Regions from separate parts of the Micromonospora sp. NPDC005173 genome, predicted to be linked through region 3. Evidence: riboswitches for the same ligand, from Rfam matches in the RefSeq annotation. Region 3 holds a riboswitch; each other region holds the start of a gene.
What was found. Region 3 has a riboswitch for cyclic di-AMP ahead of ABZV00_RS05390 (hypothetical protein). Riboswitches for the same ligand answer to the same signal wherever they lie in the genome.
Positions count from the first base shown of each region.

Region 1: another riboswitch for cyclic di-AMP. It lies ahead of ABZV00_RS01970 (NlpC/P60 family protein); the one in region 3 lies ahead of ABZV00_RS05390 (hypothetical protein).
Region 2: another riboswitch for cyclic di-AMP. It lies ahead of ABZV00_RS17910 (C39 family peptidase); the one in region 3 lies ahead of ABZV00_RS05390 (hypothetical protein).

Region 1 is NZ_JBEXIK010000001.1:393,917-403,730, forward strand. Features, by position in the region: gene ABZV00_RS01925 (hypothetical protein) at 1-388, shown strand, start outside; gene ABZV00_RS01930 (dihydrofolate reductase family protein) at 631-1,332, shown strand; gene ABZV00_RS01935 (VOC family protein) at 1,655-2,020, opposite strand; gene ABZV00_RS01940 (hypothetical protein) at 2,116-2,577, opposite strand; gene ABZV00_RS01945 (hypothetical protein) at 2,645-3,136, shown strand; gene ABZV00_RS01950 (hypothetical protein) at 3,293-3,868, opposite strand; tRNA gene ABZV00_RS01955 (tRNA-Gly) at 3,986-4,059, opposite strand; gene ABZV00_RS01960 (pyridoxamine 5'-phosphate oxidase family protein) at 4,273-4,830, opposite strand; gene dcd (dCTP deaminase) at 4,930-5,508, shown strand; gene ABZV00_RS01970 (NlpC/P60 family protein) at 5,582-6,622, opposite strand; cyclic di-AMP (ydaO/yuaA leader) riboswitch at 6,635-6,771, opposite strand; gene ABZV00_RS01975 (peptidoglycan recognition family protein) at 7,004-9,025, shown strand; gene ABZV00_RS01980 (NlpC/P60 family protein) at 9,081-9,814, opposite strand, start outside.
Region 2 is NZ_JBEXIK010000014.1:60,429-70,242, reverse strand. Features, by position in the region: gene ABZV00_RS17940 (hypothetical protein) at 1-263, shown strand, start outside; gene pseI (pseudaminic acid synthase) at 992-2,044, opposite strand; gene ABZV00_RS17930 (glycosyltransferase) at 2,178-3,356, opposite strand; gene ABZV00_RS17925 (acyltransferase) at 3,667-4,902, shown strand; gene ABZV00_RS17920 (hypothetical protein) at 4,986-5,399, shown strand; gene ABZV00_RS17915 (hypothetical protein) at 5,535-6,302, shown strand; cyclic di-AMP (ydaO/yuaA leader) riboswitch at 6,588-6,729, shown strand; gene ABZV00_RS17910 (C39 family peptidase) at 6,974-7,807, shown strand; gene ABZV00_RS17905 (hypothetical protein) at 7,878-8,921, opposite strand; gene ABZV00_RS17900 (alpha/beta hydrolase) at 9,070-9,814, shown strand, end outside.
Region 3 is NZ_JBEXIK010000003.1:35,276-45,089, reverse strand. Features, by position in the region: gene ABZV00_RS05420 (heavy metal translocating P-type ATPase) at 1-1,724, opposite strand, end outside; gene ABZV00_RS05415 (hypothetical protein) at 1,736-2,707, opposite strand; gene ABZV00_RS05410 (copper ion binding protein) at 2,724-2,933, opposite strand; gene ABZV00_RS05405 (metal-sensitive transcriptional regulator) at 3,088-3,384, shown strand; gene ABZV00_RS05400 (copper-translocating P-type ATPase) at 3,391-5,352, opposite strand; gene ABZV00_RS05395 (YibE/F family protein) at 5,790-7,178, shown strand; cyclic di-AMP (ydaO/yuaA leader) riboswitch at 7,345-7,476, shown strand; gene ABZV00_RS05390 (hypothetical protein) at 7,480-8,499, shown strand; gene ABZV00_RS05385 (carbonic anhydrase) at 8,555-9,292, opposite strand; gene ABZV00_RS05380 (MarR family winged helix-turn-helix transcriptional regulator) at 9,495-9,814, shown strand, end outside.

The sequences.
Region 1 (9,814 bases), on a different contig from region 3:
GCCGCGTGCCGTCTGCGCGGCAGCGATCGTGCTCGCGGTGATCGTGCCGTCCCTGGTCATTCGCGAGCTGGCCGAGGCCCGATTCGGCGACGGGCCGATGGCCGACTTCAGCATGATCGCGCTGCCGGTTGCGGTGACCGCCTGGCTCGCGCCACGCGCCTCCTACCGAAGACGCGATGCCCTGCTGTGGCTGGTCGGCCCGGGTATCTACATATTCGCGGTGATCGCCTGGCGGCTGGCCTTCGCGCCCTACCGCGACTGGACGCCCCGCCCGGATGAGATGTCCCGTATGCGCTGGCGGCGCGGCCCCGATCACGCCGGGCTGTGGTATCTGCCGAGGGATGGCCGCCACCCTGGCCGGCCATCCGAGAATGGTCCCGCGCTCTAGCCTGGCCGGTGGCGACCCTGGAGCAGCTTGAGCGGGACGTGTGGCCGGATCCTGGCTCCGACGCCAGCTTTCTCGCCAGTTGATCAACTGGCATCGGTTGGGACAGTTGGGTCGTCACCCCGCTCCACATGATGTGACCACCGTCACGTTGACGCCCTGTAGGCATTCTTCGGTTGGTACCGACCCATCGGTGAGCAGGCACCCGGGCCGGGTGTCGCCCAACGGGAGAGGAACCAGACAAGATGACGAAGGTGACCGCTCAACTGTCGGTGTCGGTGGACGGGTTCTACGCCGGCCCCCGCTTCAGCGGCGACGGCAACTGGATGGATTCGGCCGAGAGCGCCGGATTCTTCCGGGTCACCCGCTGGGCGACCAACGCGATGGCATGGCGCGAACGGCAAGGTTTTGCCGGCGGAGAACAGGACACCAACTCCGAGGTGGTCGCCGAGTCCTTCGGGGCGGCCGGCGCGTACGTCATGGGGCGGCGGATGGCCGACGGCGGTGAGGTCCCCTGGGGCGAGGTGCCGCCGTTCCGCGCGCCGGTCTTCGTCGTCACGCACCGCCCACGCCAGCCCCTGCTGCGCGGAGGCGGCACCAGCTTCACCTACGTCACCGATGGTGTGGCCAGCGCCGTCGAACAGGCGCGCGCCGTGGCCGGCGGCAAGGACGTCGCCGTGGCCGGAGGCGGCAGCATGGTGCGGCAGGTACTCAAGGCTGGCCTGCTCGACGAGTTGGAGCTGCACGTCGTACCGGTCGTGCTCGGTACCGGTCTACGGCTCTTTGACGCGGACCTCGACCTCGACGAGAAGGAGGCGATCGAGCTGACGCCGACCCGCGTCCTCCACACGCCGCAGGTCACCCACATCCGGTACACGGTGGGTGGTCGCGCTCCGCTCGTGCTCGACGATCGGGGCAGCGGCGGCGGCCCGACGGTGACGGAGTGACCCTCAGCGACGGTGTGGCGATCCTGGCACGCGGGTGGCAGCCCGGCGCAGGGACGGCGCAGCGGGCGTGGTGAGCTGATCGACATGGTGGACCGTGGAGCGGCTCATGCCGGGCGCTGACAAAGAAGCTGGCAGACAAGGCGTAGTCAGAAGCATCCTGGCGATCAGCAGCCTCAGCGGAATCGCCATCGTCGCCATCGTGGCTCTCATCGTCCTCTGCTGCTGCGCCCCCTCGCTGTGGTACCGGTCCCTCTCGCCGGACCTGCCCTTCAACTGATCCCGGCACACGATCCCGTGCAATGGAGTGTCAACACGAGGGCGCCTACAGGCGTGACAGCACCAGCAACCTGTTGCCATCGGGGTCCGTAACCCGGGCGGACCGCTCACCCCACGGCTGGTCAACCGGCTCCTCGGTAACTGTTGCGCCGCCCGCACGCAGCACGTCCACGGCTGCGTCGCAGTCGTCGGCGTAAACACACAGTTCCCAGCGGTGCGCGAGGGGAGGGCCGCCGGCCTTCGGGTCGGCGGCCAGGCCCAGCTCGCTGTTACCCAGTCGCAGTGCGACGAACTCAGGAGCGCCGTCCTCCGGGAACCGGTAGGTCAGCTCGAAGCCGACGACATCCCGATAGAACGCGATCAGCCTTGGCAGGTCGGTCGTAGTCACGATCGGAAAAGCCTCGGTGAACACGGAACCACCTCCAAGCCGGACATTAGCCGGTGTCGGTGCCCACCGGGAACAACCACGATCGCTCTCAGCAGTGTCATCGCCTGGTCAGAGCAGACTCAACCGGTCGAGTGCTCATCTCGCCCCTCCACCAGGCCGCCCACGTGTTGTCCGACGCCCCGGTAACGGGCCACCGCCCGTGGCAGACCGTCGTCGTGGACCGCTTGGCCAACCTCATGGTCGACGGCCTGCATCCCGGTTTCGGCGAAGACGACGCGGGCGAGCGCGTACGCCCTCGCCATGGCGGCATGAGCGCTGGCCGCGGTCGTCGTGTACCGGTAGGGGACTTCGATAGAAGCGGAACTACCGGCGTACCACAGTTGCCGGGCGGGGTCTTCGAGCCACAACTCAAGGTGTGTCGGGTACCGATCTTCCTCAGCTGGGCCGATCTCCTGCTGTGCCCGCATGACGATCCGTCGCCAGGCAGCTTCCTGCTCGTCCGTGAGGTGAAGTGGTCGCAGTTCGTCGCCCTGGCCGTCATCGTCTCGACCTGGCGGGAGGAAGCCGATGTCGTATCCCATGCAGGGACAGTAGGGCGGAAGCCCTAACCTGCGGACCTACCTCTACAGCACATGCCAAGATCCCCCCGTGCTCCGATCCATTGAAGTCAAGACCGTCCTGGCCCTCCCGGCTTCGCCCTTCCACAACCTCCACTGGCGCGGCAGGCTTGCGCTGAGCCTCGACTGCTTCGTCTGCCAGCGCGTCGACCGCACCACCATCTTCGAGCTGGGAGCGGAGCGGGCCGTCTGCTCGGGCGACAAGGAGACCAGTCAGCATTACACCGCCGGACGCATCGCCGCCTTCGACCACACAATCGAAGGTGAGCAAACCGGCCTGCGAGCGGTGGTGGACTACTGGTGGGCCCCCTTCCACGACGCGAAGAGAGATCAACCCGCCGCCGCCCTCACCCGAACCCCCTGGGTCCGGCACTACCTCGGCTACTACTGCCCAGAGCAGCAGGAGTCAGGGGAACTCTCCACCCAGACGAACCTCGTCCGACCAGCCGCCGGATCCTGCGAACACTGTTCCGCGCCCATCATCGAGAGCCACGAGGCGCCCCATATCCGGCTCCTGACCTAGCGCCTTTCTCAAAGAATCGAGCAGGTAGCGGGCACGACAGCTGCACGACCGGCATCGGTCACCCGGTCAGGGGACGAGATCAGCGGTCGTGTGCCAGTTCCTCAACCTCAGCGAGGCTGGTGACGCGATCACACTCATCTTCTGTCAACTTGTTGATCAGGCCTTGGCGGCCTGAGCCTGCCTCGTGGTGGGCAGCGTGCCGGCAACGAGATCGGGTAGCAGGAGTTCGTAGCCGACGCGGGCCCTTGGCGAGTAGCGGCCACGAGTGCGAGCTACAGCAGCCGCGACCCTCAGCGCGTGTTCGTTTCCAGGCGGGACGTGTGGTCGGTCCACCTCTCGCGCTCCAAACCGCATTCCCTGGTAAAAGCCGCACGTTTCGCACGCGGCCGGTCCCTTGGTCAGCCTGGACCTGCAGTCGGGACAGACCAAGCGATCAAGTGCAGCGTCCACGGTCCGCCACTCTTGATCCGCCGGGTTGTTCGCCACGAGCCAAGCCAGCTCGGCTTCGTCCGGGGAGGCGGGGTCGATGTCGATGTCGTGCAGCAAGCTTTCCCATGCTCGGTCCAGCTCGGCTTCGATCTTCGTAATGACCTCGGCCAGGAGAACACTCCGCCATCTCGGGACAGGATCAGCCACAGCAGCAATCGTGGCAGCGCGGTGTTCACGGTGCGAGTGCATGGGTTGGGAGGAGCGCAAGAAGTCCACGAAGCCGGCGGCGGCTTCCTCGGACACGGGCAGCAAGGGCAAGAAGCGTGGCCCGTGGCCCATGGATGGCCCGCCCGGCGCTGCTGGCCGCAGGAACGTCGAAGGCCCTGGCTGGGACTCACGTCCTGACCAGGGCCTATCGCTTGGAGCGGGTGACGGGAATCGAACCCGCACTGTCAGCTTGGGAAGCTGATGTTCTGCCATTGAACTACACCCGCAAGCGGCACCACTGTACCCGAATCACCGAACCCGTGCACCCAGGTACCCCCGCGCGCCGGTCCACCGCACCGGCCTCGCCGCACGGGTCACGGACGATCACCCCTTGGCCGTGTACCGCGCGGCGTAGCTCTCCCGCGTACCACCGGTGCCGGCTCCGTCACGACGGAGCCGGCACCGGTGTCTTTCCCCAGGACCGGGTCGGTGGGCCGCGGTCAGGCGGCCGATCGCTGGACGTCACGGCTGCGACGGACCGGGCGGCTCTGCGGTACGGCGGTCTGCTCGGACGCCGCGGGCGGGGCGTGCGGGTCGAGCCAGACCTGAACGGCCGGCCCACCGGGAGCGCCACCCGGGACACCGGCGCTGTGCTGCTCGCGGCGGGCCAGCATCGCCACGTCGACGGTGAACTCGAACAGCCGCCAGTCGACCTGCGGGGCCGCCCGGGCACTGCGCGCCAACTGGGCCACCCGGGCCGGGTCGGTCACCGGCCAGGCGCGCCCCGCCACGTACGCCTCGTCGTCGCTCTCCTCCGGGGGGAACGAGTGCAGCGCGTAGCGGCCGTCCCGTTCGAGGTCGCGGCGCTTGGGCGAGTCGACGATGAAGCAGAACAGCCCTTCGTCGGTGATGACCGGGGAGACCGGATGGACCCGGGGCCCGCCGTCGGCGCGGACCGTGGCCAGGTAGCCGAAGCCCGGCCCGTACTGCTGGAGGAGAACGCGGATCCCGTCGGCGAGTCGGGGCTCGTCGGCGGCGAAATCGGACCAGGAAGCCATGCAGGCATTCTATCGAACAAATGTACGAGTAGCGACCTCGACGCGCTGGTCACCGGCACCGGATCCGGCAGTTGCCGCCAACGCCGCTATGGTGGTCTGATGCTGCTCTCCGACCGCGACCTGGTCTCCGAGATCAAGGCCGGCACGCTGGGCCTGGAGCCGTTCGAGCCCACCCTGGTCCAACCGTCCAGCATCGACGTACGACTCGACCGGCTGTTCCGGGTCTTCAACAACCATCTCTACACGCACATCGACCCCGCCATGCAGCAGGACGACCTGACCTCGGCAGTGGAGGTGCCGGACGGCGAGCCGTTCGTGCTGCACCCGGGGGAGTTCGTGCTCGCCTCGACGCTGGAGGTCATCTCGCTCGGCGACCAGCTCGCCGGCCGGCTGGAGGGCAAGTCGAGCCTGGGCCGGCTCGGCCTGCTCACCCACTCCACCGCTGGGTTCATCGACCCGGGCTTCTCCGGTCACGTGACGTTGGAGCTGTCGAACGTGGCGAACCTGCCGATCACCCTCTGGCCGGGCATGAAGATCGGGCAGCTCTGCATCTTCCGGCTCTCCTCGCCGGCCGAGCACCCGTACGGCTCGGTGGTCTACGGCTCGCGCTACCAGGGTCAGCGCGGGCCGACGCCGAGCCGCGCCTGGCAGAACTGGCGCGCCTGGCCCACCCGCTGACTCGGTAGGGCACGACGGACAGACGACGGGGGCCCGCCGCGACGGATCGCGACGGGCCCCCGATCATCCGGGATCAGCCCGGGCGGCCGTAGCTGTGGATCGGGCCGTCGTCGACCTTCTTCATCTTGACGGGTTGGCCGGCCTGCGAGGCGTGCACGACCCAGCCATTGCCCACGTACATCCCGACGTGGTGGATGTCGCTGTAGTAGAAGACCAGGTCACCGGCGCGCAGGTCGGCCCTGCTGACATCCTTGGTCACCCGGCTCTGCTGGGCGGCGTTGTGCGGCAGCGACACCCCGGCCTTGGCCCACGCGGCCAGCATCAGCCCGGAGCAGTCGTACGAGTTCGGGCCCTCGGCACCCCAGACGTAGGGCTTGCCGATCTGGGCGCAGGCGAACTTGACGGCCACGCCGGCACCGCCGCCGGGGTAGCTGGCCGGGCAGGGCGCCGGACGCAGCGGACCGCCGCCGCCGTTGCCGTACACCTTGAGGCGCAGCTTCTGCAGCCGGTCGATCTCCTCGTTGATCTGCTTCTTCTTCGCGGCCAACTGGGCCTCGGTCCGGGTCAGCTGGGTCACCATCTCGTCCAGCGGCGCCTTCTGCCGGGCCAGCTCGTCGCGCAGGTCGGCGACCTGCCGGACATCCTGCTGCTGGTTGTGCGCGAACCGGTCGAGCATCTCAAGCTGCCCGACGACCTCGCTGGGCGATCGGCTGCCCAGCACCGCGTTGACGGTGGAGACGTTCTCGCCCTTGTACGCGCGGACGGCGAGGGCGCTGACCTTGTCCATGGCAGCGTCGACCTGGCGCTCCAGTGGGGCGATCCGGGCGGCCAGCGCGTCGGCCTGCTTGCGCTTGACGGCCAGGTCGGCCCGGGTGGCGTTGTGTCGTTCGATGATCGGTTCGAGCTTGTTCCAGTCGGCGTCGATCTGGCGCTCGATCTCGGCGACGGACGGGTCCGCGTGGGCCGCCGTGGCGCTGCCGGTCAGGACGACGGCGACGCCGACCAGTGCGGCGAGAGCGGTGGTGAAGCGGGACCAGCGTGAGCGCGGCACGATCGACGTCGGGCCGGCTGACGCCGACCGCTCGGACGACGGCCGCGGGGCATGGAGTGCCACCGGGTTCCGTACTCCTTCTTCCTGACCGCCTACCGGGTTAGCTGACGGGTTCGGGCGGGAAGTTGGCGCCCTACCGCAGTAGCTGCGGATTCACCCCGGGAAAACCTGGGTCCCCGGTTCGCTCGGAAGCGACTCGGCGGTGTCGGTCCGTCACCACCCGGGCTGGGCGGACCTGCTATCGGGCCGACGAATGACCAGAGTAGAGACGGCTGTTACCGATCCGCAACCCGACGGGCCGTAACAGTGTGCACCGACGACCGGAGCGGTGACCGGATCCGAAGATTTCTTTCCGTCGGCGTTGATACATAGAAAGGTATTGACGACGCGCCGGCCCCGGGGTCAAGGTGACCAAACCTTCACCCGTCCGATCTGGGGGGTTCGATGCACCGTACAACCCTGTCGGCGAGCAGGCGCGCCCTGCTCGCCACGGCCGTGGTCGCCGCCACCACGGTTGCACCGTTCAGCGTCGGTCCGGCCACGGCTGCGCCGGCCGACGACCGGCAGCAGCAGTACGCCGCCGCAGCCGCCGAGTACGGCGTGCCGGAGAGCATCCTGCTCGGCGTCTCGTATCTGGAGTCCCGCTGGGACACCCATCCCGGCACCCCGAGCACCAGTGGCGGCTACGGCCCGCTGCACCTGACCGACGCCGCCCACGTCACCACGCTGCCCGCCGGTGGCCACGTCGACGAGGGCGAGGACCCGCGCGGCGACGAGTCCCGGCCGCTGACGGTCACCGCGCCCACGGTGACGGGATCACGGCAGGCCCCGCCCGCGGCGGCGGCGCTGCAGACCCTCCAGGCCGCGGCAAGCCTCGTCGGAGTCGGCGCGGAGACGCTCCGCTCCGATCCGGCCGCCAACATCCGGGGCGGGGCCGCGCTGCTCTCCTCGTACCAGAGGGATCTCGGCGGCCCGGTCGGTGCGGTGAGTGACCCCGGGGCCTGGTACGGCGCGGTGGCCCGGTACTCCGGCGCCGACACCGAGGCCGCCGCGGCGGCCTTCGCCGACGAGGTGTACGACCAGATTCGCGCCGGCGCGAGCCGGCGGACCGACGACGGCCACCAGGTCACCCTGACCGCCCGGGCGGTCAGCCCGGACGCCGGTGTGCTGCACCGGCTCGGGCTGCGGCGTGCGGAACGGCCGGACGGGCTGGAGTGCCCGGTCCGCCTCGCCTGCGAGTGGATTCCCGCGCCGTACGAGAAGTACGGGCCGGGTGCCGGCGACTACGGCAACCACGACCTGGGCAACCGGCCGGCACAGCAGAAGATCGAGTACATCGTCATCCACGACACCGAGGGCTACTTCGCGCCCAGCGTCGACCTGGTCAAGCAGGCGGACTATCTGGGCTGGCACTACACGCTGCGCTCGGTGGACGGCTACGTGGCCCAGCACATCAAGGCCAAGGACGTCGGCTGGCAGGCCGGCAACTGGTACGTCAACGCCAAGTCGATCGGCATCGAGCACGAGGGCTTCGCCGGGCAGGGCACCTGGTACACCGAGGCGATGTACCGCACGTCGGCCAAGCTGGTGCGGCACCTGGCGTTGCGGTTCAACATCCCGCTCGACCGCCAGCACATCATCGGCCACGACAACGTGCCCGGCACCATCGCGGCGAATGTCGGCGGCATGCACTGGGACCCAGGGCCCTACTGGGACTGGTCGCACTACTTCGACCTGCTCAAGGCCCCGTTCCGGACCACCGGCACGGCCCGGACCGGCCTGGTCACCATCGACCCGGACTTCGCCACCAACCGGCCGGCCTTCTACGGCTGCAACCAGCAGCCGCCGGGCGTGCCGACCCCGGTGCCGCCAGCCGCGCCGTGCCCGCTCCGCGGCTCGTCCGCGGTGCTCCTGCGCAACGCGCCCAACCACGACGCACCGCTGGTCAACGACCTCGGTGAGCGCCCGGACGGCTCACCGGACACGATGTACATCTCCGACCACGGTGCCCGCGCCTCGGCCGGCCAGACGTACGCGGTGGCGGAGGTCCGCGGCGACTGGACGGCGATCTGGTACCTCGGCCAGAAGGCCTGGTTCCACAACCCCGCCTCGGCGCCGACCGCGAAGTGGGCCACGGGCTTCGTGGTGACGCCGAAACGCGGGAGGGCCACCATCCCGGTCTACGGGCGGGCCTACCCGGAGCAGGACGCCTACCCGGCCGAGGTGCCCTACCAGGCCATCTCGCCATTGCAGTACACGTTCGCCGCCGGGCAGCGGTACGCGGTGGGCGGGATCCTGCCGAGCGAGTACTACCGCGCGACCACCTTCGACGGGTCCTCGCCCGGGGACTGGACGGTCGTCCGCGGTGACCTGCGCTACGTGCAGGTCCAGTTCGGTCACCGGATCATGTACGTCGATCTCGCCGACGTGCAGTTGCTGCCGTCCCCGCTGGGCGCGCCCCGCTGAGAACCACGACGGCCCCCGGTCGCTGACCGGGGGCCGTCGTCGTGCGCGATCTGGATCAGGGTCTGCGGAACCCGGCGACCGGCATGTTGTTGATGCTGGCCACCTGCACCGGTTTACCGGCGCGTGGCGCGTGCACCATCTGGTCGTTGCCCAAATACAGGCCGACATGGTGCAGGTCGCTGAAGAAGAAGACCAGGTCACCCGGACGGGCGTCGGCTCGTGAGATGGCCTTGCCCTCGTGCCACTGGTCACCGGTGTGGTGGGTGAGGCTGATCCCGGCCGCCTTGTAGGCGTACTGGGTCAGACCCGAGCAGTCGAACGAGTTCGGGCCGGTGGCGCCCCAGACGTACGGCTTGCCGATCTTGCCGCAGGCGGTCCTGATCGCGGTGCGGGCCTTGTCGCTGACCACACCGTTGATCGTCGGGCAGCCCGCGGTCTTGACCGTGGTCTTCGGCAGGGACGCCTCGAGCCGCTTGATCTCGACGTCGATCTGCTTCTTCTTGGCCGCCAGGTCGTTCTGCTGCTTGGTCTGGGTGACGATCAGCGCGTCGAGCTTCTGCTTCTCGCCGTCGTACTTGGCCCGCACGGCCAGCACGCCCTCGACCTCCTTGCGCTCCTGCGAGGCCAGCCGGTCGAGGACGGTGAGCTGCTCGGTGAGCGTGTCCGGCTTGGCGCTGACCAACAGGGCGCCGATGTCGTGCGACGGGCCCGAAATGTAGTACCGGGAAGCGAGGTCACCGACCCGGTTCAGCGCCAACTCACTCTGCAGCGCCAACGGCTCGATCTTCT
Region 2 (9,814 bases), on a different contig from region 3:
GGGTCGCGGTCGACGCGGAGCGCGCCGACGCCCCGGTCCCCCCGGCGCTGGCTCGCCGGTTCGGCACGGCGGACTTCTGGGCCCGGTGGACCCGGGCCGAGTGCTGCTGCAAGCTGGCCGACGTGCCGGTGGCGCTCTGGTGGCGTCGCTACGGGCTGGGTACGCCGGCCGACGGAGCGGCGGTCTGGCGCACCCTGCGGGTCGCCGACCTGGTAGTCACGGTCGGCTTCGCCCCAGGGTCTGACTTGGCCCCGGGGGTCTGACTTGGCTCCGGGTTCTGGCATCGACCTGGGTTCTGGCATCGCACTCTCGATGGGCCGGGGTCGCTCCTGCTTCTGACGGCCGCCGTGCTGCCAATGTCGCGTGCCTGTCGAGCTGCCCCACATCTGGGGCGCTCGCCACCGTCAGGTTCGCCGACGGGTGGGCGGTGGTCGCTTCCGTCGGGTTGTCGTGACGGGTGGGTGGTGGTCGCTTCCGTCGGGTTGTCGTGACGGGTGGGTGGTGGTCGTTTCCGTCGGGTTGCCGCGACGGGTGGGCGGTGGTCGCTGCCGTGAGGGCCGCCTAGAAGCGGCCGTGTTCGCCTCCGTCGGGGTGCTCCACGAATGGGCGGTGCTCGCTGCCATCAACACTGCCAAGAAGTGGGCGGTGCGTGCGACCGTCAGGGCTGCCCCGTCGATGGGCGGTGCTCGCCGCCGTCAGAGCCGCCCCATATCTGGGGCAGCTCGACAGGGACGCAACGGTGGTCGCCCACCCCCGACCCGCCCTGCTCGCCAACGCCGGGCCACCCTGCGGGGGCGCATGCCGGCCCGAGCTCGAGCCGAGGCCCGAGCTCGAGCTCGAGCCGAGGCCCGAGCTCGAGCCGAGGCCCGAGCCCGAGCCCGAGTCCGCGCCGAGCCCGAGCCGGGCCGGAGCGAGTTGAGCCTCGGGCCGAGCTGAGCCGGGGACGGGGGACGGGGGACGGGCTGAGCCGGGTTCGGGGCCGGGTCGACGGTCAGATGAGGTCCCAGCTGAGCGGGGTGCCGCGCGGGACGTCGGTGGTGAAGGTGCGGCCCAGGACCCGGTCGATCTCCACCGGGGCCAGCCCGCCCGCCGGTCGGATGGATCGGACGTTGCGCGCCGTGACGGGGTCGCCGGCCCGCACGTCCTCGACCACGAAGAGCGAGCGACGGAACCGCAGTCCCTCCCGCTCGGCCGGCGTCGGGCCGATTGCGGTGCCGCCCAGCGCCGCGTACGCCCGGCCCGACTCGGCGACCAGGGCCGTCAGCTCCGTCGGGTTCAGCGAAAAGTCGGAGTCCACGCCGCCGTCAGCCCGGTCCAGCGTCACGTGCTTCTCGATGAAGCAGGCGCCCAGCGCCACCGAGGCGACCGCCACTCCGATGCCGGGGGTGTGGTCGGAGAGCCCGACCGGCACGTCGAACGCGCCTGCCAGCACCGGCAGCCGGCGCAGGTTGCTGTCGGCCGGCGGCGCCGGGTAGGACGCGGTGCAGGCCAGCAGCACGATGCCCGCCGCGCCGCCGTCCCGGGCGGTCCGCACGGCCGCGTCGATCTCGGCCACCGTCGCCATCCCGGTGGAGATCACCATCGGCTTGCCGGTGCTGGCCACCAATCGGATCAGCGGTAGGTCGACCAGCTCCGACGAAGCGATCTTGTACGCCGGCGCGTCCAGCGACTCCAGCAGCTCCACGGCGGTCGCGTCGAACGGTGACGAGAAGACGGTCAGACCGCGCGCGCGGGCCCGCTCGAAGATCGGGGCGTGCCACTCGTACGGGGTGTGTGCCCGCTCGTAGAGGCGGTACAGGTTCTCCCCGCCCCACAGCTCGTGCCCGCTGGAGATGCGGAACGCCGGGGTGTCGACGTCGATCGTGATCGTGTCCGGCCGGTAGGTCTGGAGTTTGAGGGCGTGCGCCCCACTCTCGGCCACCGCGTCGACGATGGCCAGCGCCCGGTCCAGGTCGCCGTTGTGGTTACCGGACATCTCGGCGACCACGAAGGGTCGCTCCCCGGCACCGACCGCGTGTGGTCCGATCTTGATTGTCGCCGTCATTCCGACCTCTGCTCAGGTACGCCCGCACCAAGGTGCGGTGGTGCTGTCGTCGTCCACCCGGCGGGCGGAAGACCTGAAAAACCAGGGCGCCGGCAGCCGACCCGGCTCCCGGCGTGGTGTGCGGTGGAGGCGGTCACGGCAGGCGGCGCCCGACCAGCGCGTCGCCTCGGTCCGCGTCGCCGACCGCGAGCCTGTCGCCCGTCCCCGTCGTGGACTCGGCCGGTCGGCTCGGATCCTCGTCGGCGACGGCCGGCCCGGCACCGTTGTCGGCGCCCCCCGCAGGGCCGGACCGGCGCAGCCGGCCCGCGACCCGATGCGCCTGCCGCAGCGCCGAGTACGCCAGGTAGTCACCGCGACCGACCAGGCGATGCTTGAGCCCGGCCACGCCCGGTGGCACCGGGTAGCCACCGCTGGGCAGGTAGCGGCGGTAGTGCTCGGCCACCCGGTGGAAGAAGGCCCGCCGCAGGTGCGGGTGCAGCCTATCGTCGTTGCCGACCACCACCAGAAGGTGACTGATCATCAGCTCGAACAGCTCGGCCCGCAACTGCTCGTCCGGGTGCCGCAGGCGCAGCCAGTCCATCAGCCGCTCGTACTGGGCGAACGCGTCGAAATGTCGGCCGCTGCGGGTGGAGGTGATCGCACCCTGCCGACCCTGCCGGTACAGGTAGCAGACCTGGTCCAGCACGGAGATCTTCTCCGCGCCGATCAGCAGCGGGTGGCTGAACGGAATGTCCTCGTACCAGCCGGGGTAGAACCGCAGCTCCAGCTCGTCCAGGAAAGCGCGGCGCACCACCTTGTTCCACGCGGTGTGCTGCACACGCAGCAGTTGCGGCTGGTCGGCCAGGCGGGCCACGCCCGGCATCCCGCACAGCAGGTGGCTGCTCGCGTCGACCTCACGCCGGCCGTCCTCGTGCACCCGCAGGTGGTCCAGCATCAGGACGTCGGGCTGATGCTGGCGCAACCGGTCCAGCACCGCCGGGATGGTGCCCGGCGGCAGCCAGTCATCGCTGTCGACGAACCAGACGTACCGGCCGGAGGCCACGTCGAGGCCGGCGTTGCGGGCCAGGCCCAGGCCCACGTTGCTGCCCAGATGAACGACCCGGACCCCGTCGCGGCCGGCAGCGTACGACCGCAGCATCGCGCCGCAGCCGTCCGGGGAGGCGTCGTCGACGGCGATCAGCTCGACCGCGTCCGCCTCGCCCGCCGGCACGTCGGCCCGGATCGATTCAAGGCACTGGTACAGGTACGCCTCGACGCCGTACACGGGCACGACGATGCTCAGCAGCGGTGCGTGCGTCGGCTCATTGACCACGCCGCCACCTTCGACGGTCCGGGTGGCCGGCCTCGGAACCTGACGTGGCCGACGAAGGTGGAATCCCTGAACTCCCGCGGAGCGGAAGGTTAACGCCGGCCGCCCCGCGGGGCCCGGAGCCGGGCCGCCGGGACGATCCGCCGCGCGCCCGCCACCCGTGGGACACGTCCGATTCACCCTGGAGTAACCCGGTAGGGTGCCCCGGTGCGGCCCTGCCGGGCCGCCGTGGGCGTCGCCGTTGCGCCGTCCGACGCCGCGCCGAGGAGGAGACGCACGTGCTGGTGATCCTGCGGAGCGCCGGGACCTCGGCATGACGAGCACCGTCGCCGAGCCGGAGGTCCGGCCCGCAGGCGTCCCGGCCCGGCTGCCCTCTTTGACCGGGCTGCGCTGGATCGCCGCGTTGCTGGTGTTCGGCTTCCACGCCGGCACCATGCGGATCATCGCGGAGCCGGACTACAAGGCCGTGGTCGACGTCCTGTTCACCCTCGGCCTGTCCGGGGTGCAGTTCTTCTTCATTCTCAGTGGCTTCGTACTGGTCTGGTCGGCCCGCCCCGGCGACTCCCGGCGGAGCTTCTGGCGGCGCCGGGTCGCCAAGATCTATCCGAACCACCTGGTGCTGTGGGCGGCGGCGCTGCTGGTCGCCTGGTGGTTCGCCGATCCGGTGCTGCCGGCCGCCGCGCTGGAGAACCTGCTGCTGCTGCAGGCCTGGGACCCCCGGCCGGGTTGGTTCTACAGCATCAACACGGTGAGCTGGTCGCTGTCCTGCGAGTTCTTCTTCTACCTCTGCCTACCGCTGGCACTGCCGCTGCTACGCCGGTCCCGGCCGGCACTGCTCTGGACGCTGGTCGTCGCGTTGCCGCTGCTGATCCTTGCGCTCTGGCCGGCCCAGCACCTGGTGCCGGAGCCCAGCCGCTGGTGGTTCACCCAGGTCTTCCCGCTGGCGCGGTCGCTGGAGTTCTGGTTGGGCGCGGTGGCGGCCGAGTTGATGCGTCGGGGCCTCTGGCGGGGTCCCGGGTTGACCGGAGCCAGCCTGATCTTCGTGGCCACCTGGGTGGCCGCCGCGCAGTGGATCCGCGCCGAGCTGTGGACCACCCTGCTCGCGGTGGCGTATCTGCTGGTGATCACCGCCGCCGCGGACGCGGACGTGCGGGGGCGACGCTCACCGTGGCGGTCCCGCCCGCTGGTGTGGCTCGGCGAGGTCTCGTTCGCCTTCTACCTGGTGCACGTTCTGGTGATGACGAGCGTGCTGCGCTGGACCGGGGACTGGGGTAGCGGCTTCGGCGGCTGGCGCGGCCCGGCGGCGGTGCTCGGCTTCCTGCTGGTGAACCTGATCCTCGCCGGGCTACTGCATCGTTTCGTCGAGACCCCGATGATGCGCAGGCTCACTCCGCGCCGTTCGGCCCGCCCGGCGGTCATTCCTCGACAGCGAGCAGGCGGCACCGAAGCCCGCGACGCTGAAGCCAAAGCCCGCGACGCTGAAGCCCGCACCGAGGCCGGCGGGGCGAGCAAAGCTGGCGAGCGATCGACCTACGCCGACTCGCGCTGACAGCGTCCACTCTGGTCGGCGCGGCGCGGGCCGACACGCCCGTCGTCGATGCGCCTGGTCGGCCACGACGGTAGCGTGGGGACGTGCTTTCGGCCGCGCTCACCTGTCCGCTGTGGTGGGTGGCGCGCTGGGCGACACGTGTGCTGACCAGCCTCGCCGTTGTCGCCGCCCTCGCGCTCGGCGCCGGCACGTCGCCCGCCTCGGCCTCCGGGCTGTCGGCGCCGGCATCCGGGCTGTCGGCGTTCAGCCCCGGGTCGGTCGCGCCGTCGGGCCGGCCCGCCCCGACGGATGGCGCCGTGCACACGACGCCGATCGCCGCCGAGGAGGCTGCTGAGCAGCCCAGCCCGACGCGGTCGAGCGACGGGCAGGCAGCGCCCCTCGGTGGCGAGGCCGCCGTCCCCGCCGACGCGGCCCCGGTGCTCGCGGCCGGCGCCGACCGGCTACCCCGCGCGGATGGCCCGGCCAGCCGCGCGCCCCGGGCCCCACCGGGTCGCTGAGCCACCGGGACGAGCGTCCCGCCGCCGCGCCTGTCGACTCATCAGCTCCACACCCGCCGGACCCGTGGCCCCCGCCGCAGCCTGGGTGGCCCGTGCGGATCCCCATCGCATCGTTCTCTCCCCGAGGTGCCCACCATGGAGACCGTCGTCTTCTACCAGTTCCTGACCGAGGTGCCGCAGGCCGTCGCCATCTGGTCGGCCCTGTTCCTGCTGGCGCTGACCGTGCTCGCCGTGCTGGTCGCCCGCCCGGAGCGGGACCGGCCGGCGGTCGACCCGACTCCGGCGCCCACCGCCCGGGAGGTGGCCGCAGCCGAGGCCGCCGACCTGCGCCGGTACGCCGAGGAGGTGGCCGTCGCGGCGGCCGGCGCGGCGCAGACCGCCCGCCGCCGACGCGCGGACTGGCTGGCCGCTCAGGAGCAGGTGGAACGCGCGTGGGCCGGGTACGACGAGGCGGACACCGCCGCCCGTCGGTTCGCCGGCGCCGCGGCACTGCCCACCCCTCGTACTCCTCGTACCCCCGCCGAGTACGCCGCCCGGGAGCGCTATCTGCATCGCGCGGCGATGGCGGCGTACTGGCGCGGCGACCTGTCCATGCGGCAGCTCACTGACGTGTTCGGGCAGCGGCACGGCTGGGACCCCCGCCGGCACCCGGTTGAGCAGGAGGTGCTGCTCAACCGGGCGGTCCGGGACGCGAGGCTCGCCGACTACCGGGCCGCCGCCGGGCGGGAACGGTCGGCCTGGCGGGACGCGGAGCTTGCGGCCTCCTCGGCCCGGGCCCTCACCGAGGAGGCGTACGCGGCGGCGGCCCGGCTGCGTCCGAACCCGCTGCCGGCGCGTCGGACGATGACCGCAGCGCTCCGTCCGGCGGCCGCGACGCGCTGGCGGCCGGCCCGGGTTGGCTGAGTCGTCAATTAGGCCGTGAGCCCGGTCACACTCACTCGAAATCGGGCGGACGGCTCGATCGGCAGCATTGTTCCCACGAATTCGAGGCCATTGCCGACGGCCTGTCCGGTTGTCGCCCGCAGGCGCCGCCGTAACCGGTTGTCCCATCGAGTCGCGTCAGCGGCAATACGCGCAGAAATTGCTGCGACAGTTCAGGTTTACGCAGGTGAACCTGGCTTGGCAGGGTGCGGAGCGGCCAGTAGTGTCGTCCCGTCCGGTGCGGTAACCGATCGCAAGAGGCGACGCCGCGCTGACCCGCTTAATCGTGATCAACGAACCGGGGACCCACCAGTAAGTCCGGGGTGAATCCGCGAGCCACGGCCCGCGGTAGGGCGATCTTCCCGCCCGAATCCGTCAGCTAACCCGGTAGGCGGTGTCGGAAGGAGTTCCATCGTCGTGCAGCAACTCTCGACCCCTCGATTGTTCCCCCGCCTCCACGGCGCCGCGGTACCCCCGCTCATCCGTCCAGTGACGGTGAGCTGACCCCCGGGTCACCGCCTCTTCCGCCCGGCCGCGCCGGGCATTCCCCTGAGCGGTTCATCATCCGCGGACCACGGTCCGCGCGCTGGCGCCTGCCCGGATACCGGTCCGGCTCCGGTGTGCCGCTCTCCCCCTGATCCGTGGAGGACCCCGTGAAGCACACCCTGAAGCGTCAGCTCCGCCGCCTCACCACCGAGCGCCCGTACCAGATCGTCACCGCCTCCGCCGCGGCCCTCGTGATCGCGACCACCACCGGTGCTCTGTTCGCCGGCGCCGACGACGCCCCGGCCAGCCAGCACACCGCGACCACGGTCGCCGAGATGCGCAGCGACTCCGTTGCCTCCCGTGGCGAGGCGCGTGCCGCGTCCCCCTCGGCCAGCACCGCGCCGACCACCGCTGCCCCCGCGCCGGCCACCAAGGCCGCGTCGCCCGCCGCCAAGGCCAGCAGCAACCCGGACCTGACCAGTAAGCCGAAGCCGCCCGCGACCAAGGTGCTCGACTACGACTACCAGGTGCAGAACACGTACTTCAACTGCGGCCCGGCTGCCACCCGCAACGCCCTCAGCGCCGCCGGCATCGACCGCACCCAGGATGAGCTGGGCGCCGAGCTGGGCACCACCGAGATGGGCACCAACTCGGCCCTGGACACCACTCGGGTGCTCAACGCCGAGGTGAAGGGCTCCCCGTACCGGACCCGGATGTTCGCTGGCACGCCCAGCCCGGCCCAGATGGACCAGCTCCAGGCCGACGTGGTCAAGGCGATCACCGACGGCCGCGGCGTGGTGGCCAACGTCGCCGGCGACGCCACCGACACCGACGGCGGCTGGCACTCCTACGGCGGCGGCCACTACATCGCCGTGGTGGGTTACAAGGACAACGGCCGGACCGTGCGGATCGCCGACTCGGCCAACGCGGCCGACCCGTCGTACTGGATCACCACGATCAACCTGGCCAACTGGATCGCCACTCGGGGCTACTCCGCCTGACCCGGGCGTAGCCGCCGCGGGCGCCGTCCCCCACAAGGGGCCGGCGCCCGCGGCGTCTCTGTCCGTGCGATCAGTAGCTGATGAAGCCGTACAGCGCGAGGTGGTTCGACTTCGTCCCGCTGACCGTGTGGTCGATGCCGGACGGCTGCACGCTGCCCTTCACGAAGAGATAGTCGATCTTGCTGGAGCCGCTGGTGGCCTTCGACCCGTAGCCGGTCATGCCGTACCCGCCCAGCGTGCCGGGCGCGATGCCAGTGCGGTTCGCGTCGATGCCCACGATGCGGATCGTGGAGGCGTTCAGCAGGCTGGTCGCGTCGGCACCGAGGTGGATGCCGCTGTTGGCGATGCCCCGGTCGCCGTCGCCAGCGCACGCGTTCTGCCGGTTCTCCTGCGGTAGGTGCATCGTCGCGGCGAACACGCTGGTGCCGGTGGCCTTGATGGTGAACCGGGCCGCGATGGCGCTGGTCCGCTTCCACTTGTAGTAGTCGGTGCTGTCCGGGTCGCTGTTCGGCGGCTTGTACAGGGTGCACCCGGCGCCGTTGGCGTAGGCCGTGCCGGGCTTGAGCCAGCCCGCGCTCCAGTACTTCGAGATGTCACCGGCGGCGAGGCTGAGCGTCCGGGTGTTCCAGATGATCCCGTTGGTCTGCTTCTTTTTGAGGTCGCCGAGCGACTGCGAACTGCACTTGTGCGTGCTGCCCCACGGCTCCGGGTCACTCCACGCCACGATCGCACCGTAGGTGCCCGCCGGGTAGCCGAACTTGGCCGACAGTTGGTCGGCGTACGCCTCGGCCTGGCCGGTGCCGCGCACCTGCTGCACGATCAGGATGTCGGGTGCCACCACGCCACTGGTGCCGGTGCGGCCGGCGTCGTCGACCAGGATCGAGGTCAGGTGGTCCGGCCCGGAGATCCGGGTGCACGTCCCGTCGGAGTTGTTCACCACCAGGTTCTCGATGTTGTTGTTGTAGACCCGCAGGACCCGGTCGGCCGCCGCGACCGCGGTGGCGCCCTGCGTGGGGCTGGTTGACGATGTGCCGAGCGCGGGAGCGCTGGGCGCGGTGGCGAGCGCGACGGCCGCCAGGGCCGCCACCAGTGTTGATCGATGCCTCCTGCGCACGGTCGGCTCCTCTCCACGGTGGGCTCGACGGGTGGCTGGGCCCGTCCAGGCGCCGAACTCTACAGTGGATCTTCCCTGGTCGCGGTCCCCGCGCGCATCGGCGGTGACGACTCTCGTACCCGGGGGCGAACCGTGGAAGACTGCGGCCGTGGTGGATGAATCAGGTGGCCGGACAGGCCGTGGGCCGATCCTGTTGCTGCTGCACGGGATGGGGGCGACTGGAGACGTCTGGCTGCCCTGGGCCCCACTGCTGGAGCAGCACTGGCCCGGGCGGTGGCTGGCACCGGACCTGGCCGGTCACGGTTGGTCGGCCCCGCTGCCGTCGTACTCCTTCGAGGGGTTCGCCGAGCGGATCGCCCACGGCCTGGCCGCCGACGACCGGATCGTCGTGCTCGGGCACTCGCTGGGCGGGGTGGTGGGCCTCGCGCTGGCCGCCCGCGCCGCCGGGATGCCGGTGGACGCGGTGGTCGGGCTGGGCATCAAGGCGGTCTGGTCACCCGACGAGCTGAGCCGCTCCGCCGAACTCGCCGCCCGCCCGGTCAGCTGGTTCGCCAGCCGCACCGAGGCGGCCCGCCGCTACCTGCGGGTCTCCGGGCTCGCCGGCCTGATCCCGTCGGATGATCCGGTGGTGGACGCCGGGCTGCGCCAGGTCGACGGCCGGTGGCGGCTGGCGATGGACTCGACCGCGTTCGCCGTCGGCGAGCCCCACCTCGCCGCTCTGCTGGCCGCGACCGACGTGCCGGTGGTGCTGGCCCGCGGCGAGCACGACGCGATGGTCACCGACGCACAGCTCAAGGAGTTCGGCGTACCGGTCGTCACGCTGGCGGGGCTTGGGCACAACGCGCACGTGGAGGACCCGGCGGCGGTGCTGGCGCTGCTGGACGCGTACCGCT
Region 3 (9,814 bases):
CGGACCACGTCGGCGACCGCGAGCACGCCCCGAGCCCGCCCGTCCCAGCCAGCGAGGATCGCCGTCCGGCCGGCGGCCTCCGCGTCGGTGACCGCCTGCTCGATCTCCGGCGGTACGTCGAGCCCGCGCTCCCGCAGCAGCCGGAGTCGGCCGATCAGCACCGCCCGCCCGTCGACGGTGGCGGTCACGCCCAGCCCTTCGAGGTTGACGAAGCCGGTCACCGGGGGCAGCGCCCCGGCGTCGGCGGCGCCTGCGGCGACCGCCCGGGCGATCGGGTGCTCGGAGGCGGCCTCCACCGCCCCGGCGAGCCGGAGCAGCTCGGCACGGTCCTCCCCGGCCGCCGGCACCACGTCCACCAGGGTCATCCGGCCGGTCGTCACGGTGCCGGTCTTGTCCAGCACCACGGTGTCCACCCGCCGGGTCGACTCCAGCACCTCCGGCCCCTTGATCAGCACGCCGAGCTGGGCGCCCCGGCCCGTGCCGACCAGCAGCGCGGTCGGCGTGGCCAGGCCGAGCGCGCACGGGCAGGCGATGATCAGCACGGCCACGGCTGCGGTGAAGGCGGCGGTCGGCCCGGCCCCGGTGCCGAGCCACCAGCCGAGGGTGCCCGCGGCGAGCGTGATGACGATCGGCACGAAGACGCCGGAGATCCGGTCCGCCAGCCGCTGTACGGCCGCCTTGCCGCTCTGCGCCTGCTCGACCAGGTCCGCCATGCGGGCGAGCTGGGTGTCCCCGCCGACCCGGGTGGCGGTGACGACCAGCCGGCCGCCCGCGTTGATCGTGGCGCCGACCACACCATCGCCCGGGCCGACCTCGACCGGCACCGACTCGCCGGTGAGCATGCTGGCGTCGACGGCCGAGGTGCCCTCGTCGACCACCCCGTCGGTGGCGATCTTTTCGCCGGGGCGGACCACGAACCGATCGCCGACGGCGAGCTGCTCCACCGGGATCAGGCTCTCCACCCCGTCGCGCAGCACCGCCACCTCCTTGGCGCCGAGTTCGAGCAGGGCGCGCAGGGCGGCGCCGGCGGTCCGCTTGGACCTGGCCTCGAAGTAGCGGCCGGCCAGGATGAACACCGTCACCCCGGCGGCCGCCTCCAGGTAGATGTTGCCGGCGCCGTCGGTGCGGGTGATGTCGAAGCGGAACGGGTGCGTCATCCCGGGCATCCCGGCGTCGCCGAGGAAGAGCGCCCAGAGCGACCAACCGAACGCGGCGAGGGTGCCGAGCGAGACCAGGGTGTCCATGGTCGCCGCGCCGTGCCGCAGGTTGGTCCAGGCGGCCCGGTGGAAGGGCAGCCCACCCCAGACCACCACCGGGGCGGCCAGGGTCAGCGACAGCCACTGCCAGTAGTCGAACTGCCAGGCCGGGACCATGGCCAGCAGGATCACCGGCACGCTGAGCGCCACCGAAACCCAGAGCCGGGTACGCGGCCCGCGCAGCGCGTCCACCGGCTGCTCGGTCGGCCCGGCAGCGGCCGGCGGGGGCGGCAGCGCGGCGCTGTAGCCGGTCTTCCGGACCGTGTCGATCAGGTCGTCCGGCGTGACGCCGTCGTCGTACCGGACGGTGGCCTTCTCGGTGGCGTAGTTGACGGTGGCGCTGACCCCGTCCATCCGGTTCAGCTTCTTCTCGATCCGGGCGGCGCAGGCGGCGCAGGTCATCCCGGCGATCGCCAGCTCGATCCGGTTCGGCGCCTCGGGCAGCGGTCTGCTGCTGGTGGTGGTCATCGTCAATCCCGTCAGTTGTGCCCGTGGCCGGGGGTGCCGTGGTCGGTGCCACCGGTCGGTGCGGGCCCGCTCGGGGTGGGCTCGCCACCGGTCGGCGGGGTGCCGGTCGTCGGGGTGCCGGCCACGACGGTGAACTCGGCGGTGCGCACCGCTCCGCCGTGCCGGAAGTCGAGGTAGAGCCGGTACGTGCCGGCCGAGGGCACCTCGGCGAGGAAGGTGACGGCCGGGCCGGGTGGGGTCCGCCCGTCGCCGGGCACGCCGTCCGGGTGCACGTGCAGGTACGCCAGGTCGCCCCGGCGCAGTGCCACCAGGTGCCCGTACGCGCCCAGGTAGGGCTCCAGGTTGGTGACCGGCTGCCCGTCCCGGCTGACGGTCAGGGTCAGCGGTGAGGTGCGGCCGGGCTGCGGCGCGCCGGTCAGGGTGACCGTGTAGCCGTCGACGGTGGTGCTGGTCGTCGGGGAGGGCAGCGGTCGCTCGGTCAGCGCTCCGGGGACGGTCACGTCCACACCAAGGGTCAGCGGCTCGCCCCCGGTCGGGGTGAAGTCGGCGAACGCCCGCCACTGCCCGGGGCCGGCCAGCGGGGTGGCGACCCGCCAGGTGCCGTCCGGGGCCAGGTCGGGGTGTACGTGGCGGAAGCCGGAGAGGTCCCGTCGGGCCACGATCAGGTGCATCTGCTTGTCGTGCGCCACGTCGTAGCGGGTCACCGGCTGGCCGTCCGGGCCGCCGATCCGGAAGGCGAACTCGCCTGCCGGGGCGGCGACCGGTTCGAGGGTGTAGCCCTGGTCGGAGACGAGCAGCCCGCCGGGGAACCGGTCGACCGCCTCCCCGTGGCCCGCTGGGTCCGCCTCGTGGGCGGCTCCGCCGTCGTGCCGACTCTCGGCGACCGGGGCGGCGGGGCCGGCCACCTGGCCGATCCCGTACGCCGCGCCGAAGACCGCTGCGAGGCCGAGGGCGAACCCGCCCAGTCTGGTCACCGTGTTCATGTCGGGCTCCCCGGGATCAGGCGTCGACGAGGTTGTAGCCGGCCTCGTCGACCGCGGCCCGGACGGTTTCCACGTCCAGTGGCTGGTCGCTGTTGACGGTGACCCGGCCGGTGGCAAGGTCGACCTGGACGTCGCTCACCCCCGTGATGGTGCCCACCTCGGCGCTGACCGCGCTCACGCAGTGCCCACAGGTCATGCCCTGCACCTGGTACGTCGTGTTGACCATCGGAATGATCTCCCCTCTGCCGCCTCCCAGCCTATACCCCCGGGGGGTAATCTGGAGACGGACCTCCGCCTTTGCCTGTACCGGTACCCGGTGGGGGTATTGCGGCAGGAGACGACCGTACCATACCCCCCAGGGGTACGCTATCCTGGTCCTCATGACCGCACCCACCCCGATCCGCGGATACACCGCCAGCAAGGACCAGCTGCTCACGCGGCTCCGCCGCGTCGAGGGGCAGGTCCGTGGCATCGAGAAGATGGTCGACGAGGACCGCTACTGCATCGACGTGCTCACCCAGATCTCCGCGATCCAGGCCGCCCTGGACAAGGTGGCGTTGGGCCTGCTCGACGGGCACGCCCGGCACTGCATGCACGAAGGAGCGGCCGAGGGCAGGGCCGACGAGATGGCCTCCGAGATGATGGCGGCGGTCGGCCGGCTGATGAAGCGCGGCTGAGGGCTCTCAGCCGGGCTCCGGGTCGAGGCGTACCCGGCGCAGCAACTGGGCGTTGAGCGCCACCACGATGGTGGACGCGGACATCAGCACCGCCGCCAGCGCCGGGCTCAACGCCACCCCCGCCCAGGCCAGCACACCGGCCGCCAGCGGCAACGTCACCACGTTGTAGCCCGCCGCCCAGGCCAGGTTCTGCCGCATCTTGCGGTACGACGCCCGGGAGAGCCGGACCACGGCACCGACCCCGCGCGGGTCCGACGACGCCAGCACCACGCCGGCCGACTCGATCGCGACATCGGTGCCCGCGCCGATCGCGATGCCCACATCGGCACGGGCCAACGCCGGGGCGTCGTTCACCCCGTCGCCGACCATCGCCACGGTCAACCCCCGCCGCTGGAGTTCGGCAACCCGGTCGTCCTTCTCCGCCGGCAGCACCTCGGCGAAGACCTCGTCGACGCCGGGCCGGAAGCCCAGGTCGGCGGCCACCGCCTCGGCCACCGGTCGGGCATCACCGGTGATCATGGCGATGGTCCGGACGCCCTCGGTGCGCAGCTCGACGATGGCCTGACGGGCCTCCGGACGCACCTCGTCGGTCAGTGCGAACGCGCCAAGCACCGTGTCCGGCAGCCGTACCAGGTGCAGCACGGCGGCACCCCGCGCCGACCATCGCCCGGTCGCCGCGTCCAACTCGGCCGGAAGCGACAGGCCCCGCTCCCGCAGCAGCGCCGGCCCGCCCACCGCGTACTCCGTACCGTCGATGGTGGCCTGCACGCCGCGACCCGGCAGCGACCGGAACCCGGCGGCCCGGGTCGGGCCGGCGCGTCCGGCCGCCGCCACGATCGCCCGGGCCAGCGGATGCTCGCTGTCGGATTCCACGCCGGCCGCGATCCGCAGCACCTCGTCCCGCCCGACGCCGGGCACCGTCGCCACGGCGGTGACCGCGTGCTCACCCCGGGTCAGGGTGCCGGTCTTGTCGAAGAGCACCACGGCCACGGTCCGCATCCGCTCCAGCGCCAGCCGGTCCTTGACCAGGATCCCGGATCGCGCGGCCAGCGCGGTGGAGAGCGCGACGACCAGCGGGATGGCCAGACCGAGCGCGTGCGGGCAGGCGATCACCAGGACGGTGACCGCGCGGACCACCGCCTCGTCCGGCTCGCCGAGCGCGGTCCAGACCAGCACGGTCAGCACCGCGGTGCCGGTGGCCACGTAGAACAGCGCGGCGGCGAACCGGTCAGCCAGCAGTTGTGCCCGGCCGCCGGAGCGCTGCGCCTGCGCGACCATCCGCTGGATGCCGGCGAGCGCGGTCTGCTCACCCAGCGCCTCGACGCGGACCCGGATCGCCGAGTCGGTGGCGACGGTGCCGGCCACCACCCGGTCCCCTGCCGACCGGGCGACCGGACGCGACTCGCCGGTGATCATCGATTCGTCCAGCTCGGCGCCGCCGTCCACGATCCGGCCGTCCGCCGGTACTCGGCCCCCGGGCCGGACCAGCACCACATCACCGATCCGCAGCTCGGCCACTGACACCGCCTCGACCCGCCCGTCCGCCGTCACCCGCTCGGCCTCGTCGGGCAGCAGTGCGGCCAGCGCCGCGAGTGCGCCCCGGGCCTGCCCGATGGCCTTCATCTCCTGCCAGTGCCCGAGCAGCATGATGGTGACCAGCGCGGCCAGCTCCCACCAGAAGTCCAGGTCGAAGGCGCCCAGGCTGGTGGCCAGCGACGCGGTGTAGGCGACGGTTATCGCCATCGCGACCAGCAGCATCATGCCCGGCGCCCGGTCCCGCACCTCGCGGACCGCACCGACCAGGAACGGCCAGCCACCCCACCAGAACACGACCGAGCCGAGCACCGGCCCGACCCAGGAGCGCCCCGGTACGTCCAGCCGGAGGCCGAGCCGGTCCAGCACCAGGTCGCTCGTCAGCACCACCGGGACGGTGAGCACCAGGCAGACCCAGAACCGACGGCGGAACATCGCCGGGTCGTGCCCGGCGTGCTTGTCATGCCCGGCGTGCTCGTCATGCTGCTTCGGCCCGGCGGACCCGGCGTGCTGCTGGTGACTGCCGGGACGGTCGGGCTCGGGCTGTGACGGAGCGGACATGACTCCAACATGCCGGTCCGGTCACCGCCGTGCGGGCGGTTCGACCACGCGACACCCCGCCACAACCTGCGTCCGCGGGTCGGGCTGGCTAGCATTTCCCACGATGGCCCTCCGGACCTCGCTACGCAGTCGCGCACCGACGCCGCCACGATGTGGCGTCGCCTCCGGTCGACCGCGCCGAGCACTCACCGTCCGTAGCCGTCATGTCGCCATCCAGCGATTCGTCATGCCCGTGGCCGCATTCCCGCGGCGGCGGTGAACCGACCGGCCCGCCGGCACGTACCCCGCACCGGATCGTTGGGAGTCTCGCATTGGGTTCCGACCACAGCCGTTCCACTCCGTCCGCCCCGCCCCGGGTACGACGGATCCTCATCGCGACCGTGGTACCGCTCTTCGTCGCCACCGTGCTCGCCGCGGTGGTGCTCTGGCCACGCGACGGGTCGCCGCAGACCGCCGGGGGCCAGGACGTGCCGCGCTACCACGGCACGGTGACCCGGGTGGTGACCGAGCCGTGCCCGCCGACGGCGCCGAGTCCCGAGGGCACGCCGGACGCCGGGGCCGGGCTGTGCGGCACCGTGGACGTCCGGGTGGCCGACGGGGCGGCTGCCGGACAGCAGGTCCAGACGCCGGTGCCGGACGGACCCGGCGCACCCCGGGTCGAGGTCGGTGACGAGGTCATCCTGGTCGAGCTGACCGATCCGGCCGATCCCGTCGCCAGCAGCTGGAACATCGCGGAGCACCAGCGCGGCACGCCGTTGGTCTGGCTGGCGGTGGTCTTCGCCGCCGCGATCGTCGCGTTCGGCCGGTGGCGGGGCCTGGCCGCGCTGGCCGGGCTGGCCGCCAGCTTCGCCATCCTGCTCACCTTCGTGCTCCCGGGGATCGGCGCTGGCCGATCACCGCTGCTGGTGGCGGTGGTCGGCGCCGCCCTGATCATGTTCGTGGTGCTCTACCTGACGCACGGGGTCACCGCGCAGACCTCGGTCGCGGTGCTCGGCACCCTGGGCAGCCTGGTGCTGACCGGCGTGCTCGCCACCATCGCCACCGCCGCCACCCACCTCACCGGCTTCGGCAGCGAGGACGCCACCACGCTGTCGATGTTCCAGGCCAACGTGGACCTGCACGGCCTGCTGCTCGCCGGGATCATCATCGGCTCGCTCGGGGTCCTCGACGACGTGACGGTCACCCAGGCGGCCACCGTCACCGAGCTGGCGAACGCCAACCCCGAGCTGACCCGGTTGCAGCTCTACCGGGCGGCCACCCGAGTCGGCCGGGCGCACATCGCCTCCACCGTCAACACCATCGTGCTGGCGTACGCGGGTGCCTCACTGCCGCTACTGCTCCTGCTCACCGCCGACTCGCGGCCGCTCGGGCAGATCCTGACCAGCGAGTTCCTCGCGCAGGAGATCGTCCGCAGCGCGGTCGCCACGCTCGGCCTCATCGCCGCCGTACCGCTGACCACCGGACTGGCGGCGGTGGTGACCGCAGCCGGCCGGTCGGGTGCCGAGCTGCCCGCCGACCCGGCCGCCGAGCCGCCCGCCGAGCGACCCAGGCCGGACCGCGCGGAGGCACTGGCCGCACTCAGCTCACCGCGCACGGGTCGACCCGACCCGACCGGACCCGATCCGGCGCGGGCCACACCCCCAACCACCGCCACCGACCGGTGGCACGAGCCGGACAGGAGCACGGAGACGGCATGGTGACACTCCTCAGCGTGACGAGGTGGGGCATCCGCCCTGAGAACCGCGTCACTGGTCACTCAGCGCCATGGCGAAATGACGCTTTTAGTCGGCATCTGGACGTAGCTCAGCCGGTCGACTCTCGGGTAACCTCGCTGCCGGTTACCGCTGAAGGCGCGACGCAGCGCCTGCGGTGCCACCGCCCAATCGCCAGTCGGCGAGCCGGGGACCCAGGCACGTGGGGTGAATCCGCGTCAGCGGTAGGGGCCACTTCCGCCCCGAACCCGTCAGCTAACCCGGTCGGCGGTCGACGGAAGGGAATATTGTGACGGCACCCCTACGCCGCTGGTTGACACCCGTGGTGGCCGTGATCGCCGCACTGACCGTGCTCGCCGGCCCCCTCCCGGCGCACGCCGCCCCGACGACCCCCACACCGTCCGGGCACGAGGAGGACGGCGAGCCCGCGCTGCTCAACGACGTGATCGAGAAGGCCAACCGCGACTACTCCGCCGCCAAGTCCAAGTTGGACAAGTCCAAGAAGCGGCAGATTGAGCTGGCGGCGGAGGTCGACCGGGCCAACGCCGAATTGGAGAAGCTGGCCCCCCAGGTCGGGCAGATCGCCGCCCAGTCGTACCGGACCGGCCGGATCGGCGCGATCGCGATGCTGCTGGAGAGCGACGCCCCCGACTCGTTCGTCCAGCGTGCCGCGGTGCTCGACGAGATGAACATGGTCAACGAGAAGAAGCTCTCCGAGGTCAACACGGTGAAGTCCCGCGCCGAGCAGGCCAAGCTGGCCCTCGACGCGGAGGTCCGCGAGCAGCAGAAGCAGACCGCCTTGATGGCGAAGGAGAAGCGCGACGCCGACAAGGCACTCGCGCTGGTCGGTGGGAAGGGCTTCACCGGCGGCCTGGTGTCGGCGACCTCACCGGTCGCCCGGATCGGCCCCAACCGGACCGCCGACGGTGACTGGAAGTCCGAGTCGTGCAGCGAGAACGACCCCACCACCTCCGGCTGCGTCACCCCGCGCACGCTGCACGCGTACAAGGAGGTCAAGCGGGCCGGCTTCAACCGGTTCGTCGGCTGCTACCGCTCCGGCGGGCCGTGGGAGCACCCGAAGGGCCGCGCCTGCGACTGGTCGTTGCAGAAGAGCGGCTTCAGCCCGTGGCACAACGAGGACACCCGGACGTACGGCAACAACGTGGCCGCGTTCCTCATCCGCAACGCCGACCGGCTCGGCATCTACTACGTGATCTGGAACCGACAGATCTGGTTCCCGGCGACCGGCTGGAAGTCGTACAGCGGGCCGTCGAACCACACCGACCACGTACACATGTCGATGCTCTGACCGCATGTCCACCCGTCGAAGGGCCGTCCCGAGTCGCGGGGCGGCCCTCGTCGCGTCAGGCGGCGGCGGGCGCGGTCGGGCCGGCCGCCGTGCTGGGTCCGGTCGGTACGTCGAGCGCCGTGGCGGTAGCCGGCACGGCGGCCACCGGGCGCACCACGCCGGCGGCGAGCCGGTACGACACCCCCACCACCGCGCAGCGCCCCTGCGCCACCTCGGCTGCCAGCACGGGCGACTGGCCGAGCAGCGCCTCGACGGTCTGCGCGATGTGGATGTCGACGATGCCGTCGATGTCGTCCACCCCCTCGGCCTCGGCGCGACGCAGGCTGGGCAGCACGGCGTCGACCACGGCACGCAGGTGCCCCCGGGGCGGGGTGCCGGTGGCGGCCGCCTCCCGGGCCGCCTGGACCGCACCGCAGGAGTCGTGGCCGAGCACCACCACCAGCGGAGTGCCGAGCACGGTCACCGCGTACTCCACGCTGCCCAGCACCTCCGGGCCGGTCGTGTGCCCGGCCGTGCGGACCACGAAGAGGTCGCCCAGCCCCCGGTCAAAGATGATCTCGGCGGCCAGTCGGGAGTCGGAGCAGCCGACGATCACCGCGAACGGGTGCTGTCCGTCGGCGACCGCCGCCCGGTGCCCGGCATCCTGGTTGGGGTGGCGCGGGGCGCCGCTGACGAAGCGCCGGTTGCCGGCGGCCAGCTCGGCGTACGCCCGGGCCGGCTCGGTGAGCGCCGGCGCCCGGTCGGTGGCCCGCTGCGGACCCGGCTTGCCGCCGGGTGTACCGGGACTACTCATCCCGCACCTCGTCTCACGCGTTTGACCTGCTCAAATGGCTCTTCAGCCGGGCCGGCGGCGGGCGCTGGCTCGGGCTCCACGGTCACACGCACCACAAGATGCGTCAAGATATGCGTGAGTTAGATTTCATACGTTGGCCCTGGGCCGGCCCTTCGGAGGTGCCACCGAGGCCAGGGCGGACAACCGGAGAGGCGGACCCACGATGGCGAGCACGGCGGCGGGCGACACCGGCAGCGGCCGGAACTGGACGTTCCTCACCAACCACGGACACGTCCTGCTGGCCATCGCCCGCGACCCCACCGCCCGGCTGCGCGACGTGGCGGCCGAGGTCGGCGTGACCGAGCGGGCCGCACAGGCGATCGTCGCGGACCTGGAGGCCGGCGGCTACCTGCACCGCACCCGGGTCGGCCGGCGCAACGAGTACACCCTCAACCCGGCCGGCCGGTTCCGGCACCCCGCCGAAGCAGACCGTCAGGTCGGCGATCTGCTCGCGCTCTTCGCCGAGACGCCCGCCGCAGCAGC